2 regions of the Caballeronia sp. SL2Y3 genome follow, and region 1 is predicted to be linked to the other one. Evidence: riboswitches for the same ligand, from Rfam matches in the RefSeq annotation. Region 1 holds a riboswitch; the other holds the start of a gene.
The links. Region 1 has a riboswitch for cobalamin ahead of cobG (precorrin-3B synthase). Riboswitches for the same ligand answer to the same signal wherever they lie in the genome.
Positions count from the first base shown of each region.

Region 2: linked by a shared signal. The riboswitch ahead of LDZ26_RS02880 (TonB-dependent receptor domain-containing protein) and the one ahead of cobG (precorrin-3B synthase) in region 1 are both predicted to bind cobalamin.

Region 1 is NZ_CP084261.1:564,013-571,850, reverse strand. Features, by position in the region: gene LDZ26_RS15920 (OpgC domain-containing protein) at 1-572, opposite strand, end outside; gene LDZ26_RS15915 (TerC family protein) at 854-1,621, shown strand; gene LDZ26_RS15910 (DUF4186 domain-containing protein) at 1,625-2,029, opposite strand; gene cobM (precorrin-4 C(11)-methyltransferase) at 2,036-2,761, opposite strand; gene LDZ26_RS15900 (cobalt-precorrin-6A reductase) at 2,763-3,491, opposite strand; gene LDZ26_RS15895 (cobalt-precorrin-5B (C(1))-methyltransferase) at 3,488-4,585, opposite strand; gene cbiE (precorrin-6y C5,15-methyltransferase (decarboxylating) subunit CbiE) at 4,607-5,815, opposite strand; cobalamin riboswitch at 5,900-6,088, shown strand; gene cobG (precorrin-3B synthase) at 6,239-7,453, shown strand; gene LDZ26_RS15880 (precorrin-8X methylmutase) at 7,446-7,838, shown strand, end outside.
Region 2 is NZ_CP084260.1:604,202-612,039, reverse strand. Features, by position in the region: gene LDZ26_RS02890 (ABC transporter ATP-binding protein) at 1-646, opposite strand, end outside; gene LDZ26_RS02885 (FecCD family ABC transporter permease) at 643-1,641, opposite strand; gene LDZ26_RS02880 (TonB-dependent receptor domain-containing protein) at 1,677-3,548, opposite strand; cobalamin riboswitch at 3,632-3,927, opposite strand; gene LDZ26_RS02875 (ATPase) at 4,189-4,578, shown strand; gene LDZ26_RS02870 (cell division protein ZapA) at 4,575-4,889, shown strand; RNA gene ssrS (6S RNA) at 5,008-5,190, shown strand; gene LDZ26_RS02860 (EVE domain-containing protein) at 5,282-5,740, shown strand; gene LDZ26_RS02855 (SIMPL domain-containing protein) at 5,820-6,545, shown strand; gene lgt (prolipoprotein diacylglyceryl transferase) at 6,600-7,496, opposite strand; gene LDZ26_RS02845 (LysR family transcriptional regulator) at 7,533-7,838, opposite strand, start outside.

The DNA of each region.
Region 1 (7,838 bases):
TCGTCGACGGACGGCATATATTCGCCGATGCCGGGCGCCAACGACCACAGCGCGAGACTCAGGCCCAGCAGCACCCACGGCTTCGTGCGCGCGAGCGGCAACACGAGCGGCACCGCCAGCGCGAAGAGCGCGTACATCGGCAGGACGGCGGCGAGATACGGCTGGCGCTCGAACGTCAGAATCTGGGCAATCGACGTCACCGGTGCCGCCGTCAGCGTGTCGAGGTCGTGCAGGACGAGATTCGGCGCGTGACCATAGAACGGTCGCAGCAGGAAGGTGGCGACGAGCATCAGCGCGGCGGTGATCAGAAACGCGCGGTAGATCTCGAACGCCCGCCGCACGAAGCGCAGCCCCGCGGCGCGCTCCGACCGGCGCTGAGCCAGCGACGCGTAAGCAGTCGCAGTGGCGAAGCCGCCCAGAAACACGAAGACTTCGGCGGCGTCGTTCAGCGCAAACGCGTGCAACGTGAAGTGGGACAGCACGCTGCCGCCGATATGATCGACGACGATGATCAAGAGCACGAGCCCCCGGAAGAAGTCGAGCTCGACGAGGCGTTGGGATTGTCCGGACATGCGGCGTGACCGTGTGTGCTGCAGAGTGCAGGAGGTGGACGGAGAGCGGCTCGACAGCGGCCGCATCGAAGCATCGGAGTTTACCCGTATTCGTTGCGGCGCATCATCGGAACAGGAGGACTTTTCGGCCTTAGTTCGGTATTTGTCGGTAATTCGCGGCCAACTTGCCGCCAGCGCGACGTTTCAAGGAACCAAGCTGCGGCCAAGGTTTCAAATACCTTTCACTATACCGCTTCGCGGGCTAAGATCACGCCTCTCGCCCTTCCAGGAAAACGCATCGCATGGACTACATTGCCGCCCTCCTCACCGACCCCGCCGCCTGGGCGGCCCTCGCGACGCTCGTCGTGATGGAGGTCGTGCTCGGCATCGACAATCTGATCTTCATCTCCATCCTGACCAACAAGCTGCCGGCCGAGCACCGGGCGCGCACGCAGCGCATCGGCATCGGGCTCGCGCTCGTGATGCGGCTCGGCCTGCTCGGCACCGTCGCGCTGATCGTGCGGCTCACCGCGCCGATCTTCGAGGCGTTCGGCCACGGCTTCTCGTGGCGCGATCTGATCCTGATCGCCGGCGGCGTGTTCCTCGTGTGGAAAGCCACGAGCGAGATCCATCATCATGTCACGCACGACGCCGACGATCACGCCGGGCCCGCATCCGGCGCGCGGCTCACGCCGTTGTCGGCCATCGGCCAGATTTTGCTGCTCGATCTCGTGTTTTCCATCGACAGCATCGTGACTGCGGTCGGCATGACGGAGCACATCCCGATCATGTTCGTCGCGGTCATCGCGGCGGTTTCCGTGATGCTGTTCGCGGCGGGGCCGCTCTCGCGCTTCATCGAACGCAATCCGACCATCGTGATGCTCGCGCTCGGCTTTTTGCTCGTGATCGGCATGACGCTGATCGCGGAAGGCTTCGGCACCCACGTACCGAAGGGCTACATCTATGCCGCGATGGCGTTCTCCGCGCTGGTCGAAGGACTGAACATGCTGGCGCGCCGCGCGACCAGCAAACGCCGCGTTGCGGGGCCGCGCGAGCAGAGGCCGCATTGAGCGTCAGAAGGGCAACTCGCGCTGCGGGTTGTCCTCGGTTGTCTCAGCGGCAGGCGGCATAGGCTGCGCGCGCAGCCATCGCTCGATGGCATCGACCACATGCTGGCGCTCGGCATCGTCGAGCACTTTTCCCGCCGCGATGCCGTGCCATTTGGCGAGACAGGTCCGGCAGCACGTCGCCGTCGCATGCTGCGCGATAAACACGGGATGCCCGCGAAACGGCGTCTGCTTGCCGTCGTTGAGCGGCGCCTGGGGCGCGAGCCGTTTTGCGATCAGTTCATGCGCCTGCGCGACCACCGTTTCCACGCCGCGCTCGCGCACATAGCGGCCTTCGCGCACGCCGAGCGCGAATCGCCGGCGAAACGCGGATTTCGCGAGCGCATCGAACACGGCGTCGAGATCGCGCATGGACGCTCAGTCTTTCGCGTAGAGCGTCGAATCGGCGAAATCGCGAGCGTCGAGCACGCGGCCGACGAGAATCAGCGCCGTGCGCTCCATGCCCGATGCACGCACTTTCTGCGCGATATCGACGAGCGTGCCCTGCACGCGTTCTTCGTCCGGCCAGCTTGCGCGGAAGATCACCGCAACCGGACAGTCCTCGCCGTAATGCGGCAGCAGATCCGCGACGATCCGCTCGATATGCCGCACGCCGAGATGAATGGCGAGCGTCGCGCGATGACGCGCGAGGTCCGCGAGCGATTCACCGGGCGGCATCGACGTTTTCGCCGCATAGCGCGTGAGAATCACCGTCTGCGAGATGCCCGGCAGCGTCAGTTCGCGCCCGAGCGCCGCCGCCGATGCCGCCGTCGCCGTCACGCCCGGCACGACTTCGTAAGGAATCCCTACCATTTCCATGCGACGAATCTGCTCGCCAATCGCGCCGTACAGCGACGGATCGCCCGAATGCACGCGCGCGACATCCTCGCCATTCACGTGCGCTTGCTGCAACAACGCGACGATGGCATCGAGATCGAGTTCCGCCGTATTCACGACGCGATGCGCCCGATGCCCTTCGAGCACGCCTTCCGGCACGAGCGATCCCGCATACAGAATCACGGGGCACGCGCGAATCAGCCTTTGCCCCTTGACGGTGATGAGTTCCGGATCGCCCGGTCCCGCGCCGATGAAATAGACCGTCATGTCAGTGAGAGTCGAGAGCAAGCAGCGCATGAAGCGCGCTCGCGGGGTCGTCGAATTCGCGGTCTGCTTCGGGCAGCGTCGGCCGCGCGAGCATCACCACGGGTAAGTGCCGTTCACGCGCCGCCGCGAGCTTCGCCTCGGTCGCCTTGCCGCCGCTGTTCTTGCTGATGACGACATCGATGCGCGCGGCGTCGAACAATGCGCGCTCGCCGTCGATAACGAACGGACCTCGCGCATCGAGAATGCTGGCGCGCGCCGTTCCTTCATGCGCGCCGAGACAGCGAATGGTCCAGTGCTGCGACGCGGGGATCTCGTCGAGATGCTTGAGCGGCTCGCGTCCGAGCGTGAACAGCGGCCGGCGAAACGGCGCGATGCGCTCGACGATGCCGCGCCAGTCAGCCGCATCGCGCCAGTCGTCGCCGGGCTGCGGCTGCCATGCGGCCCGGCGCACGGCCCAGAGCGGCACATCCGCCAGCGTGCAGGCTTCGCGCGCATGGCGGCTCATTTGCGCGGCATATGGATGCGTGGCGTCGATGACGAGCGTGATCCGCTCAGCATGCAGATAATCGACGAGACCCGCCACGCCGCCGAAGCCGCCCACGCGCACGGCACAGGCGAGATCCGTCGGCACGCGAGCAAGTCCCGCGAGACTGTAGACGTGCGGCGCGCCCATGTTGCGCGCGATGGCGAGCGCGTCGCCCGTGCCGCCCAACAGCAACGCGCGCGTCATGCGGCGCTCCCGACGATCACGCCTTGCCTGTCGATTGCAAACGTCTCGACGATCACGCCGCTCGGCACGGTATCGAGCGCCACGTCGCGCGCGCGCGCGCAGACGAGGTCGCCCAGCGCGATGCCTTCGGCGCGCGCCAGCTTCAGCGCTTCCTGACTCGTATTCGCCGCGCGGATGGCCGACTGTAGCGCCCCGCTCGCGCCCGCCTCCGCAGCCCAGCAGGCCAACAACGGCAAGTCGATGCTGGAGCTGCGGCTATGTAGATCCATGTGTCCCGCCGCGAGCTTGCTGAGTTTGCCGAAGCCGCCGCACAGACTAAGCTTCTCGACCGGCGCGCGACGCAGATGCTTGAGCACCGCGCCCGCGAAGTCGCCCATTTGGATCAACGCGATATCCGGCAAGCCGTAGCGCGCGCGCATCGCGTCTTCGCTCTGATTGCCGGTGCAGGCCGCGATATGCCGCACGCCGTTCGCGCGCGCCACGTCGATGCCCTGATGAATCGAGGCGATATACGCCGAACACGAAAACGGCCGGACGATGCCCGTGGTGCCGAGTATCGACAAGCCGCCCACGATGCCGAGCCGCGGGTTCATCGTCTTTTGCGCGAGCGCTTCGCCATGCTCGACGCCTATCGTCACATCGAAGCCGCCCGCATAGTCCGCGAGTGGCGCGAGCGCGAGAAGATGCTCGGTCATCATCTTGCGCGGCACGGGGTTGATGGCCGGATCGCCGATGGCAAGCGCGAGGCCCGCTCGCGTCACCGTGCCCACGCCCGGTCCGGCGTGAAAGCGCACGCCCGTATCCGCCGAGAGACGCACGCGCGCAAACACGAGCGCGCCGTGCGTCACATCTGGATCGTCGCCTGCATCCTTGATGACGCCCGCTTCCGCCGCATCGCGCATGCCGTCGACCGCGCGGCAGAATTCGAGCTTCATCGTGACGCGCTGGCCCTTGGGCAACACGATCTCCGCGCGATCGCTCGCCTGCCCGGTCAGCAACAGACGCGCGGCGGCGAGGCTCGTCGCGGTCGCGCAGCTTCCGGTCGTGTAGCCGCTTCTGAGCGGCGCGGGTTGTTCCGGTGTCTCGTCACGCATGTTGATGAGCGTCGAATGCGGTCAAGGCTTGCTTGCGCAGAGCAGCGTGATGGGCAACGCTTGCCGCCAGGTATCGAAGCCGCCGAGCGGCTCCGCGAGCGCCACGCCGATGCGCAGGAGTTCACCGCCATGCCGCGCGCGCCAGTCGACGAGCGCGGCTTCGCTTTGCAGCGTGACCGCGTTCGCAACCAGCCGGCCACCCTGACGCAGCCGCGACCAGCACATATCGAGCACGCCCGGCACGGTCACGCCGCCGCCGATGAACACGACGTCGGGCGCGGGAAGGCCAGCGAGTGCGGCGGGCGCCTCGCCCTTGACGAGCTGAAGCGCGGGCACGCCGAGCGCATCGCGGTTATGTTCGATCAGACGCTGCCGGCCCTCGTTCGCTTCGATGGCGATGGCGCGGCAGGACACATGCGCGCGCATCCATTCGATGCCGATCGACCCGCAGCCCGCGCCCACGTCCCACAGCAGTTCGCGCGGCTGCGGCGCAAGGCGCGCGAGCGTGACGGCACGCACATCGCGCTTGGTCAACTGGCCGTCGTGACGATACGCGTCGTCGGGCAGGCCGGGCGTGAGCGGCGGACCGGCATGGCCCGCATGCGTGCGGCATTCGATGGCCACGAGATTGAGCGACGCCACGAAGGGCTCGCGCCAGTCGTCCGCGCGCTCGTCGATGCGGCGTTCGTTCGCGCCGCCGAGATGCTCGAAGACCGTCATGCGGCTCGGGCCGAATCCATGCGCCGTCAAGAGCGAAGCGATGGCAGCGGGCGTCGCGCCGTCCGCGCTCAGGACAAGCAGGCGCTCGCCGCGAAACACATGCGCAAGCAGCGAAGCAACGGGCCGCCCGACAAGCGACACGCAGCGCGCGTCCTGCAACGCCCACTGCAAACGGGCAGCGGCGAGCGACAGCGACGAAGGCGCGGGAATCACGCGCATCTCGTCGACGGAAAGCTCGCGAGCGAGCGTCGCGCCGACGCCGAAGAACATGGGGTCGCCGCTCGCGAGCACGCATACGGGCGTGCCGCGCGTGCGCTCGGCGAGCACGGCATCGAGAGAAAACGGGCTCGGCCACGGCACGCGGCGCGCGGGTATACGCGCAGGCAAGAGCGCGAGATGACGCTCGCCGCCGTGTATCGCGCCGGCCTCGACAAGCGCGCGTCGCGCCGCGCGGCTCAGGCCCTGCCAGCCGTCCTCGCCGATGCCTATCACGGTCAGCCAGCTCGACATGAGACGTGCCCTCCTTGCGGTTCGCGACGCGCTTCATGCGACGATACCGGGCACGAAGCGTTCTGATGGTCGATAAAAGCGGGCATAATACATCGGTACGTCGGTGCCCAACGGTTCAACCCGCGGGCCTAACAGGGAACACAGCGAAACTGTGGCTGCCCCCGCAATTGTACGCAGCGAGTCCGCGCTCCACTGCCACTGGTTTATACCGGGAAGGCCGGCGCGGGCGCAGACCTGCCAGCCAAGAGACCTGCCGACTCACGCTTTCCAAGCTATACACGCTCAGCACGCTTTACACGCAATATTCGCGCGACGCCGTCCGGGCGGGGTGTACCGGTGGCATCGCCCGAAGCGAGAATCGCACCGGTCACGCTTTTGAACGCTTCTTTTCCGACACCGCGGCCCTCGGCTTGTCCCGGCCTCATGCGCATCGTGCAGGCGCGCGACGGCGGGCTCGCGCGCCTCCGTCTTGCAGGCGGCGAACTCCGCGCGCACGCGGCGCATGCCGTCGCGCGGGCGGCCGTACAGTGCGGCTCGGGCGTCATCGAGCTGACCAATCGCGCGAATCTGCAACTGCGCGGCATTCGTGACGATGCCCACGCGGAACTCGTCGATATCGCGCTGAACGCGGGCCTCGGTCCGCACACTGAAGGCGGCGACGACTTGCGCAACGTGATGCTGAGTCCGCTCGCGAGCGACGCCACGCGCGGCCTTGCCGCCGCCATCGTCACCGCCATGCAGGGCGATGCCGCGCTGCACGCGTTGTCGCCGAAGTTCGCGCTGCAACTCGACGGCGGCGAACGGCTCGCGATGCTCGATCATGCGCACGATCTCTGGCTTTCCGCGCTCGACGACGGCACGCGTTACGCGTTCGGCTTCGCTGGTGCGATCCCGCACCGTGATAGCGACTCGCCCGCGCTCGGCAGCATCGCGCGCGAGCATGTCGTGGACTTCGTGATCGCGGCGCTGCGCGCGTTCGTTGCGCTCGCTTCGAACGACGAGCATCGCATGCGTGAGTTGCTCGCGCGAATCGGCGTGACGCGTTTTCTCGCGATGCTTTCGTTCGATCCCGTCGACACTGCCTGGCGTCGCGCGCCTGTCAACGACGCGCTGCGCTTCGGCGCGCATCCGATGCCGAATGGCGCAAACTGGCATGTCGGCGCGCAGACGCAACTCGGACGGCTCGACGCCGCCACGCTCGACGCGCTCGCCGATCTTGCTTCGACGCACGCGCAAGGCCGGCTCTTGATGACGCCCTGGCAAGGCGTGCTCATGCCTGACGTGATGCCGCGAGATACGGAACACGTGCTCGACCGCATGAACGCGCTCGGGCTTATCACGCGCGCAGACGATCCGCTTGCACGCCTCATCGCGTGCGCCGGTTCGCCGGGCTGCGCGAAGAGTCGCGCCGATACCAAAGCCGACGCTCACCGCCTCGCCGCGCTGCTGCCTGTACACGACGATGTGCATATAAGCGGCTGCGAACGCTCGTGCGCCGCCGCGCATCCCGTCGCGAACACATTGATTGCGGTGTCGACCGGACGCTATGACTTGCATGTCGACGCGCGCCTCGTCGCACCAAACGTATCCATCGAAGAGGCGGCCGCGTGGCTCGCCCGGAGCCATGCCGATGCTTGACTATATCCGCGACGGCGCCGAGATTTATCGCCAGTCCTTCGCGACGATCCGCGCCGAAGCGAACCTGAGCGCGATTCCGCGCGACCTCGAAAAGCTCGCCGTGCGGCTGATTCACGCGTGCGGCATGGTGGATATCGTCGACGATCTGCGCTTCTCTCCCGGCGCGGGCGACGCGGGCCGCACGGCCCTCGCAGCCGGCGCGCCGATACTCTGCGATGCCCGCATGGTCGCGCACGGCATTACCGAGGCGCGTCTTCCGGCCGATAACCGCATCATCTGCACGCTCGGCGATCCGTCCGTGCCCGAGCGCGCCCGCGCCATGCGCAACACGCGTTCTGCCGCTGCGCTCGAACTATGGCGGCCGCATCTGCAAGGCGCGGTCGTC
Region 2 (7,838 bases), on a different replicon from region 1:
TGCCGTCGAGCAAGAGCGCGTGCGTGGCGAAGCGGCGCGCAAGATTCAGGTCATGGCACGAAAAGACGATCGCGCGTCCCTCGTCGCGCGCGGCGGCGGCGAGCGCATGCAGGCAGTCGATCTGATGATGCAGGTCCAGATGCGCGAGCGGTTCGTCGAGCAGCAAGAGCGGCGCTTGCTGGCATAGCGCGGCGGCAAGCGCCACGCGCTGCCTTTCGCCGCCCGAGAGCGTGAGCACGTCGCGCGAAGCCAGGTCTGCGAGACCGAGCGCCGCGAGCGCGGCATGCGCGGCGGCGCGGTCGTCTTCGCTTTCCCAGCCCCAGCCCGTCAGATACGGAAAGCGGTTGAGCAGCACGGTGTCGAGCACGGTTGCGCTGAAGGCGTCGTGCGTGCTTTGCGGCATCAGCGCGCGTTCCCGGGCGAGGTCCGCCGCGCGCCACGACGCAAGCGCGCGGCCGCCGAGCGTGATCGCGCCCGACGCCGGCTTCGCGATTCCCGCGAGCACGCCGATGAGCGTGGTCTTGCCCGCGCCGTTCGGCCCGGCGATACACCACACTTCGCCCGCCGCGATGGTCGCAGAAAGGCCATCGACGAGCGTTCGGGCGCCCGCGCGCAAGGCGAGGTTATCGACAGAGAGCGGCTTCATCGCGGCCTTCGCAGCAGCATCCACAGGAACATGGGCACGCCGATCAGCGCCGTGACGACGCCCACCGGCAACTGCGCCGGCGCGATGACCGTCCGCGCGGCGAGGTCCGCGCTCATCACGGCGAGGCCGCCCGCGAGCGCGGCGGCGGGCACGAGCATGCGCTGGTCGTTGCCGAACGCGAGCCGCAGCAGATGCGGCACCACGAGCCCGACGAAGCCGATGGTCCCCGCCGTAGTCACCGCTGCCGCCGCCGCGAGCGATGCCACCAGATACACGCGCAGCCGCACGCGTTCCACCGGCACGCCGAGCGAACGCGCGGTGGCTTCGCCGCGCAACAGCACGTTCAACTGCGGCGCGCACGGCACGATCAACGCGAGCGCCACGCCGAGCGCGATCATCGCGGGCCACGGCGTCGATGCGCCGTTGAGGTCGCCGGTCAGCCAGAAGACCATGCCGCGCAGCCGGTTCTCGGGCGCCACGCTGAGTATCAGCGTGATGAGCGCGCCCCAGCCCGCCGCGACCACGACGCCCGTGAGCAAGAGCCGTGGCGATGCGTCCTGTTCGCCGTGCCACATGTGCGTGCGCGCAAGTCCGAGCACCAGCACGATGGATGCGAGCGCGCCCGCGCACGCGGCGAGATCGACGCCCCACCACGGCATCGACGCGAGCATCGCGGAAAGAGCGAACGCCGCCGCGCCGCCGGACACGCCGAGCACGTACGGTTCAGCGAGCGGATTGCGCAGCAGCACTTGCAGCAGCGCCCCGGCGAGCGCGAGCAGCGCGCCCGATGCGAAGCCCGCGAGCGCGCGCGGCAATCGCAGGTTCAGCACGATTTCATCGGCGATATCGGGCGTGGCCGCGTGCGCGTGCAGCAGCGCGGCGATGGCGCGCGTCGGCGGCAGCGCGACGCTTCCGAGCGCGAGCGACGCCGCCAGCACGACGACGACCGCCGCGCCCAACGCGAGCCAGATCGCGGCGGCGCGGCCTGCGTGCATCGCCTTCATCGGACGGCGCGCGTCAGCGGCGTGGCTCACGACGGATGCCAGCCGATCGTGACGTAAGCGCCGCGACGCGGCGTGTTGTACGAGTAAGCCAGTTCATAGTTGCGGTCGAACAGGTTGTCGATGCGCGCATTCACGTACCACGACTTCGTGATGTCGTATTGCGCGGACAGATTGACGACGCCGTAGCCCGCGAGCGTCGAATCGTAATCGCTGCGCGCGCCGCTCACGATCCACTCGCCGCCCACGCGCCAGCGCCCGATCGACCGATGCGCCGACAGCGACGCGAAGCGCCGCGCGCGACGCGTCAACTCTTCGTGATTCGTCTCGTCGACGGGATTCTGGAACGTCACGCTCGCGCGCACGTCCGTTGCGCCCACGTGTCCCGCCCACGATCCCTCGACGCCCTGCACCTTCGCGCGCCCCACGTTCTGCGCGGTATAGAAGCCGCTGCTGTCGCCCACGTAGTCGATCAGATTCGAATAGCGCGTCTCGAATGCCGTCACGCGCATCACGCCGATCTTGTCCGATGCGTACTGCAACGCGGCCTCGGCCGAATGGCTGCGCTCCGGCTGTATCGACGGATTGCCGCTGAACGGATAGTAGAGATCGTCGAAGCTCGGCGCGCGAAACGACGCCGCGTAGCTCGCGCTCGCGCGCCAGTGCGAATCGAAGTTGTACGCGTAGCCCAGATAGTAGCTGTTCGCGCCGCCGAAGTCGGAATACTGGTCGCGGCGCACGTTGGCCTGCACTTCGCTCGGACCGAAGCGGCCGACATAGCCCGCGAAAACGGAGTTCACATGCCGGTCGGGCGCGCTGAACTGGTCCGAATCGAGCGACTGGTCGAGGTGCTCGTAGCCGAACACGAGCTTGTGCGCGTCTGTGAGCCGAAAGTCGTTCTGCCACAGATACTGATGATTCTCCGAGTCGAAGCGGCTCGTATAGACGCCGTTCTTCTCGATGTTCGCGCGGTCTTGCCCCTGCGCGACGGTGAAGTGCGTCGTCCAGTTGTCGGTGAGCTTGCCGTTCGCGAACACCGACGCCGAGCGCACGCGATCATGCGATTCGTTGAGATCGGTCGGCACGCCGTAGGGATCGTCGAAGCTGTTCACGCCGTTCGATTGCAGGAAGCGCACGCCCGCGTCCCACTTGTCGCTGAACTTGTGGCGCAGCGTCGCGGCGACGCTTTCGTTCAGATAACCGTTCGCGTTCGGATTCGCGCCGGGCGCGCGCGCGGGATCGATCGACGAAAAGCCGTCGGTCTTCTCGCGCGACACGTTCAGGCTGAACGTGGTGCGGCCCTCGGCATCGAGCGCGCCGTCGACGCCCGCCGATTGCCGTTGCGTGTGATAGCTGCCGTATTCGGCTTCGAAGTGAAAGCGCGGCGGATGTGCTTCGCCCTCCTTCGTGAAAATCTGCACGACGCCGCCGATCGCGTTCGATCCATACAGCGCCGACACATTGCCATTGACCACTTCGACGCGGCCGGTCTGATCGAGCATCAATTGCGACAACTGCGCCGCGCCCAGAGAGACGGATTCGACGCGCACGCCGTCGATCAGCACGAGCGATTGCGTCGACGACGCGCCGCGTATGAAGACGCCCGAGGTCGCGCCGGGCCCGCCGTTGCGCGTGATCTGCACGCCGGGCGCGAGCGCGATGAGTCCGAGCACATCGTCCGCATTGCTGTCGGCGATGTCTTGCGCGTCGAAGAGCGTCGCCTGCGGGATGGAATCGGCGAGCGGTTGCGCGCCGCGCGTCGCCGTGACGACGACGGGCGCGAGTGTCTGCGACGGAGAATCGGAATCGGCGTGCGCGGCCTGGACAAGCGGCGCACTCGCGGCGGCGCACATCACGACGCGCGCCGCGCGACGAATGAGGCCGGACGAAGGCAAGACCATGTGGATGCGTTCCCGTTGGAGACTGGCGCGTGCCCCGCTCCCCGCGAGGTCTGTGCGCGACGCACGCGCCGTCTTGCGAAGCATCGGCGCGCTGGACGATTGGCCGGTATCCGGGCTGGCGACGCATCGTCCCGCCTTCCCGCGCTTCGAAGCGCAGTGGCGCCGACACGTTTCTTGCAGTCGCGTCTCCAATGGCAAACGACCACGGAGCAACACGGAGAAACGCGCGAGGGACGACTTGCAACTTGCGTTGCGGTCGCTTACCGTTGCGGGGGCAGCACAGGTTGGCGAGCCGCGCGAGGCGAGACGACGCTTCCTGTTTCCCGTTTGACTGCGCCGCAAGAAAGGCGGCGCGAGCACCAAAAGTGCGGCAAGTGTAGGAGCGCGCATGGGGGCCGTCAAGAAGGCGCGCGGCGCCTCACCGCGAGGTCTGGACAACGAGCAAGCGACGAGCAAGCGACGAGCAAGCGACGAGCGAGCATCGTCAGCCGCGCATCCGGGTGCGTCACGCGCGGACATTCCACACATGAATACGCGGCGATGCGCGCAAGATCGCGTGTTGTTACGTCTCGAAACGAGACAATTATCGGAAGCGCCTTTGAACCGCGCTAAAATGCCAGGTCTTTAGAGGACGCAGCACATGCTCAACGAACTCGAATCACTGTCAGGGAACATCGGCCGGCTGATCAAGATCAGCGAGCGCCACAATCAGGCGCGTCTCGCGCTCGAAGCACAAATGGAACAGCTGCGCGCCGATTACGCCAGCGTTCAGGCCGAACTCGCGCAGGTTCGCCAGGAGCGCGACGCGCTGCAAGGCGAACGGGATTCGCTGTCCGCGAAGATCGACGACGCGCAAGTGCGCCTCAACGCGATCCTCGAAAAGCTGCCGCGCGGCAAAGCGCATCATGCCGAGAGCGACAATCAGCTCGATCTTCTGAACGCCGAAGCCAGCGCGTCGCGCGAAGCGCAGCACGAACATGCGCACGCGGAAGAAGTGCACGGCGAGCATCATCAAGGAGAGAAGGCATGACGACCACGCAGATCGAAGTATCCATTCTCGGCCAGCAGTATCGCCTCGCGTGCTCGCCGGAAACCGAAGCCGCTCTGCGCGAAGCCGTGGCCCGCGTCGATGCCGAAATGAACAAGGTCCGCAACGCAAGCAGCGTGCGCGGCACGGACCGCATCGCGGTAATGGCCGCGCTTTCGTTGGCGTCCGAATTGCTCAAGCTGCAGGAAAGCGTGCGCCACGGCGAAGCGTTCCCGGCCGAGGAAATCCGCCGCACCATGCATTCGATGAACGAGCAGCTCGGCGCTGTCATTGCGCAATATGAAGCGCACTGAGCGAAGCGCACTGACGGTCATGCGCTGACCTAATCAGCGTCGCGATATCCATCAAAAAAAGATACCGCGAGAAACGCGGGCAAACGCTGCAAGGACCAAACGTTTGGTGTACAGTGAGGTCTCCCTGCCTGGTACGCCAAGGTCATATATTCCTTGAACCAATGCTACATTGGCACGGTTGCGGAACGTTGCAGCACGGGCGCGCGCGTCACTCTGTCTGATGTACCCGAAGTGTTGCTTACCGCGACCAATCTTGAACCCAGGTTCAGGATGCCGGCCTAGCGGCTGAGGCGGGGACCTTATTTACGAAGCACGAACGGCATCGGTTCTTACCGGTGCCGTTTTCATTTGCATCGCCCAAAACCGCACGCACACTCCTTCACGCCGAAATCATGCGCTACTGGCTGATGAAGTCCGAACCGGACGAAGCGAGCATCGATCATCTCGCGCACGCGCCCAAGAAGACGCTGCCGTGGACCGGCGTGCGCAACTATCAGGCGCGCAACTTCATGCGCGACCAGATGAAGATCGGCGACGGCGTGCTCTTCTACCATTCGAGTTGCCCCGAGCCCGGTATCGCGGGAATCGCGAAGGTCTGCTCGACGGCGCATCCCGATCCCACGCAGTTCGATCCCGAAAGCGCCTACTACGATCCCAAGTCCAAGCAGGACACGCCGCGCTGGATGCTCGTGGATGTGAGATTCGTGAAGAAGACGCGGCTCATTGCGCTCGCCGAACTTCGTGAGCACGCGGAGCTCGCCGGCATGCAAGTGCTCGCGCGCGGCAACCGGCTGTCGATCACGCCTGTCACCGAGGACGAGTGGCGCTTTATTACCGAACGCCTCGTCTAGAGCAGGAACTAAGGGCTGCAGGCCGACGCCTAAGTGCGGTCGCGAATCACGCGACGCCTTGCGTTGGAGCCCTTCGATGATGAACAAGAAAACCGCCGCCGCCCTCGCCCTCGCGATGTCGGGCGCCACTCTCGCCTATTCCGCCTCGGCCGCCGCGCAGACGGTCATCGCCAATCCGCAGCCCGCGGGCGTGCTCTCGCTCTCGGCGCAGGCGAGCGCGCAAGTGCCGCAGGATGTCGTCACCATCACGCTCTTTTACGAGCAGGAAGCCGCCGATCCGTCATCGCTCACCGCGACGCTCAATCAGCGCGCCGAAGCCGCACTGCGCGAAGCGAAGGGTGTGGATGGCGTGACCGCGAAGAGCGGCTCGTTCACCGTGTATCCGTCGACCGACCGCGACGGCAAGATTTCCGCGTGGCGCGGGCGCACGGAGGTCGTGCTCGAATCGCACGACTTCGCGGCGGCCTCGAAGCTCGCGGGCAAGATGAGTTCGTCGATGCAGGTCGGCAACGTCACGTTCTCGCTGTCGCCGGAAGCGCAGCGCGCCGCGGAGCAGAAGCTCTCGACGCAGGCCATCGATTCGTTCCGCAAGCAGGCGCAAGCCGCCTCGCAGGCGTTCGGCTACAGCAGCTATTCGATTCGCGAGGTGAACGTCGGGCATAGCGGCGTGGCGCCGCGCCCGGTGATGATGATGCAGTCGCGCGCCATGGGCGCCGACGCCAAGATGGCCGCGCCGATGGCGCTCGAAGCCGGCACCACGACCGTGACCGTCGATGTGTCCGGCTCGGTGCAGATGGGCCGCTGATCGAGCGAGCTCAAGCTAACCCAAGCGGGACCGCAAGCGCGGCCCCGCGCGAGATCACGCCGCGTTCGCCGCCACGCGACGATGCCGCTTGTACGCCCACACCAACATGATGACGCCCGCGACGATCATCGGCAGCGACAGCCACTGGCCCATCGAGAGGCCCAGCGCGAGCAGGCCGAGATAGTCGTCCGGTTCGCGGGCGAATTCCACCGTGAAGCGCGCGAGTCCATAGCCGATCAGAAAGAGCGCGGAGATGGCGCCGACCGGACGCGGCTTGCGCGAGAACGTCCAGATCACGATGAACAGCACGATGCCTTCGAGTGCGATCTCATACAACTGCGACGGATGGCGCGGCAGCATGTGATAACGCTGGAAGATCTCCGTCAGATGCCACTTGGCGTCGAGCTGCGGATTCTTCGCGAGCCAGATGGCGTCGTCGTTCGTCGAGTTCTGGAACAGCATCGCCCAGGCTGCGGCAGGGTCGGTCACGCGGCCCCATAGTTCGCCGTTGATGAAGTTGCCGAGACGCCCCGCCGCGAGGCCGAGCGGCACCATCGGCGCGACGAAATCGGTCACTTGCAGCCACGTGCGTTTGCGCTGGTACGCGAACAGCACCATCGCGAAGGTCACGCCGAGGAAGCCGCCGTGAAACGACATGCCGCCTTCCCACACCTTGAAGATGTCGAGCGGATGCGCGGCGTAATAGCTCGCCTTGTAGAACAGCACATAGCCGATGCGCCCGCCGAGAATCGTGCCGAGCACGCCGTAGAACAGCATGTCGTCGATATCCTTCGCGCTCCAGCCTTGCGCGGCGACGTACGGCAGGCGCAGCCGCAGCCGTCCGATGACGATGGCCGAAATGAACGCGACCAGATACATGAGGCCGTACCAGCGCACGGCGAGCGGTCCAAGGTGAATCGCGACGGGATCGAAATTGGGGTGAATGAGCATCGTAGAGTTCTTGAGCCAAGCGAAGTCAGGCACGAATCATAAAGCAGAGACGGCGGCGGCCCGCGCGCGCACGATCTCGATGAAGCCGGCGAGCACCGGACTCACCTCGGCCGCGCGCCACACGAGTCCGGTTTCGACGACCGGCGCATCCGCCACCGGCCGCAGCGGACGATACACCACGCCCGTGCGCCGCAAATGCCGCAGCGACTGCGGCACGAGCGCGACGCCCATGCCGGCGGACACAAGGCTCACGATGGTCTGCATCTGGATCGCCTCCTGCCCGATGCGCGGCGTGAGTCCCGCCGCGCCGTAGCAGCCCATAATGATGTCATACAAACCCGG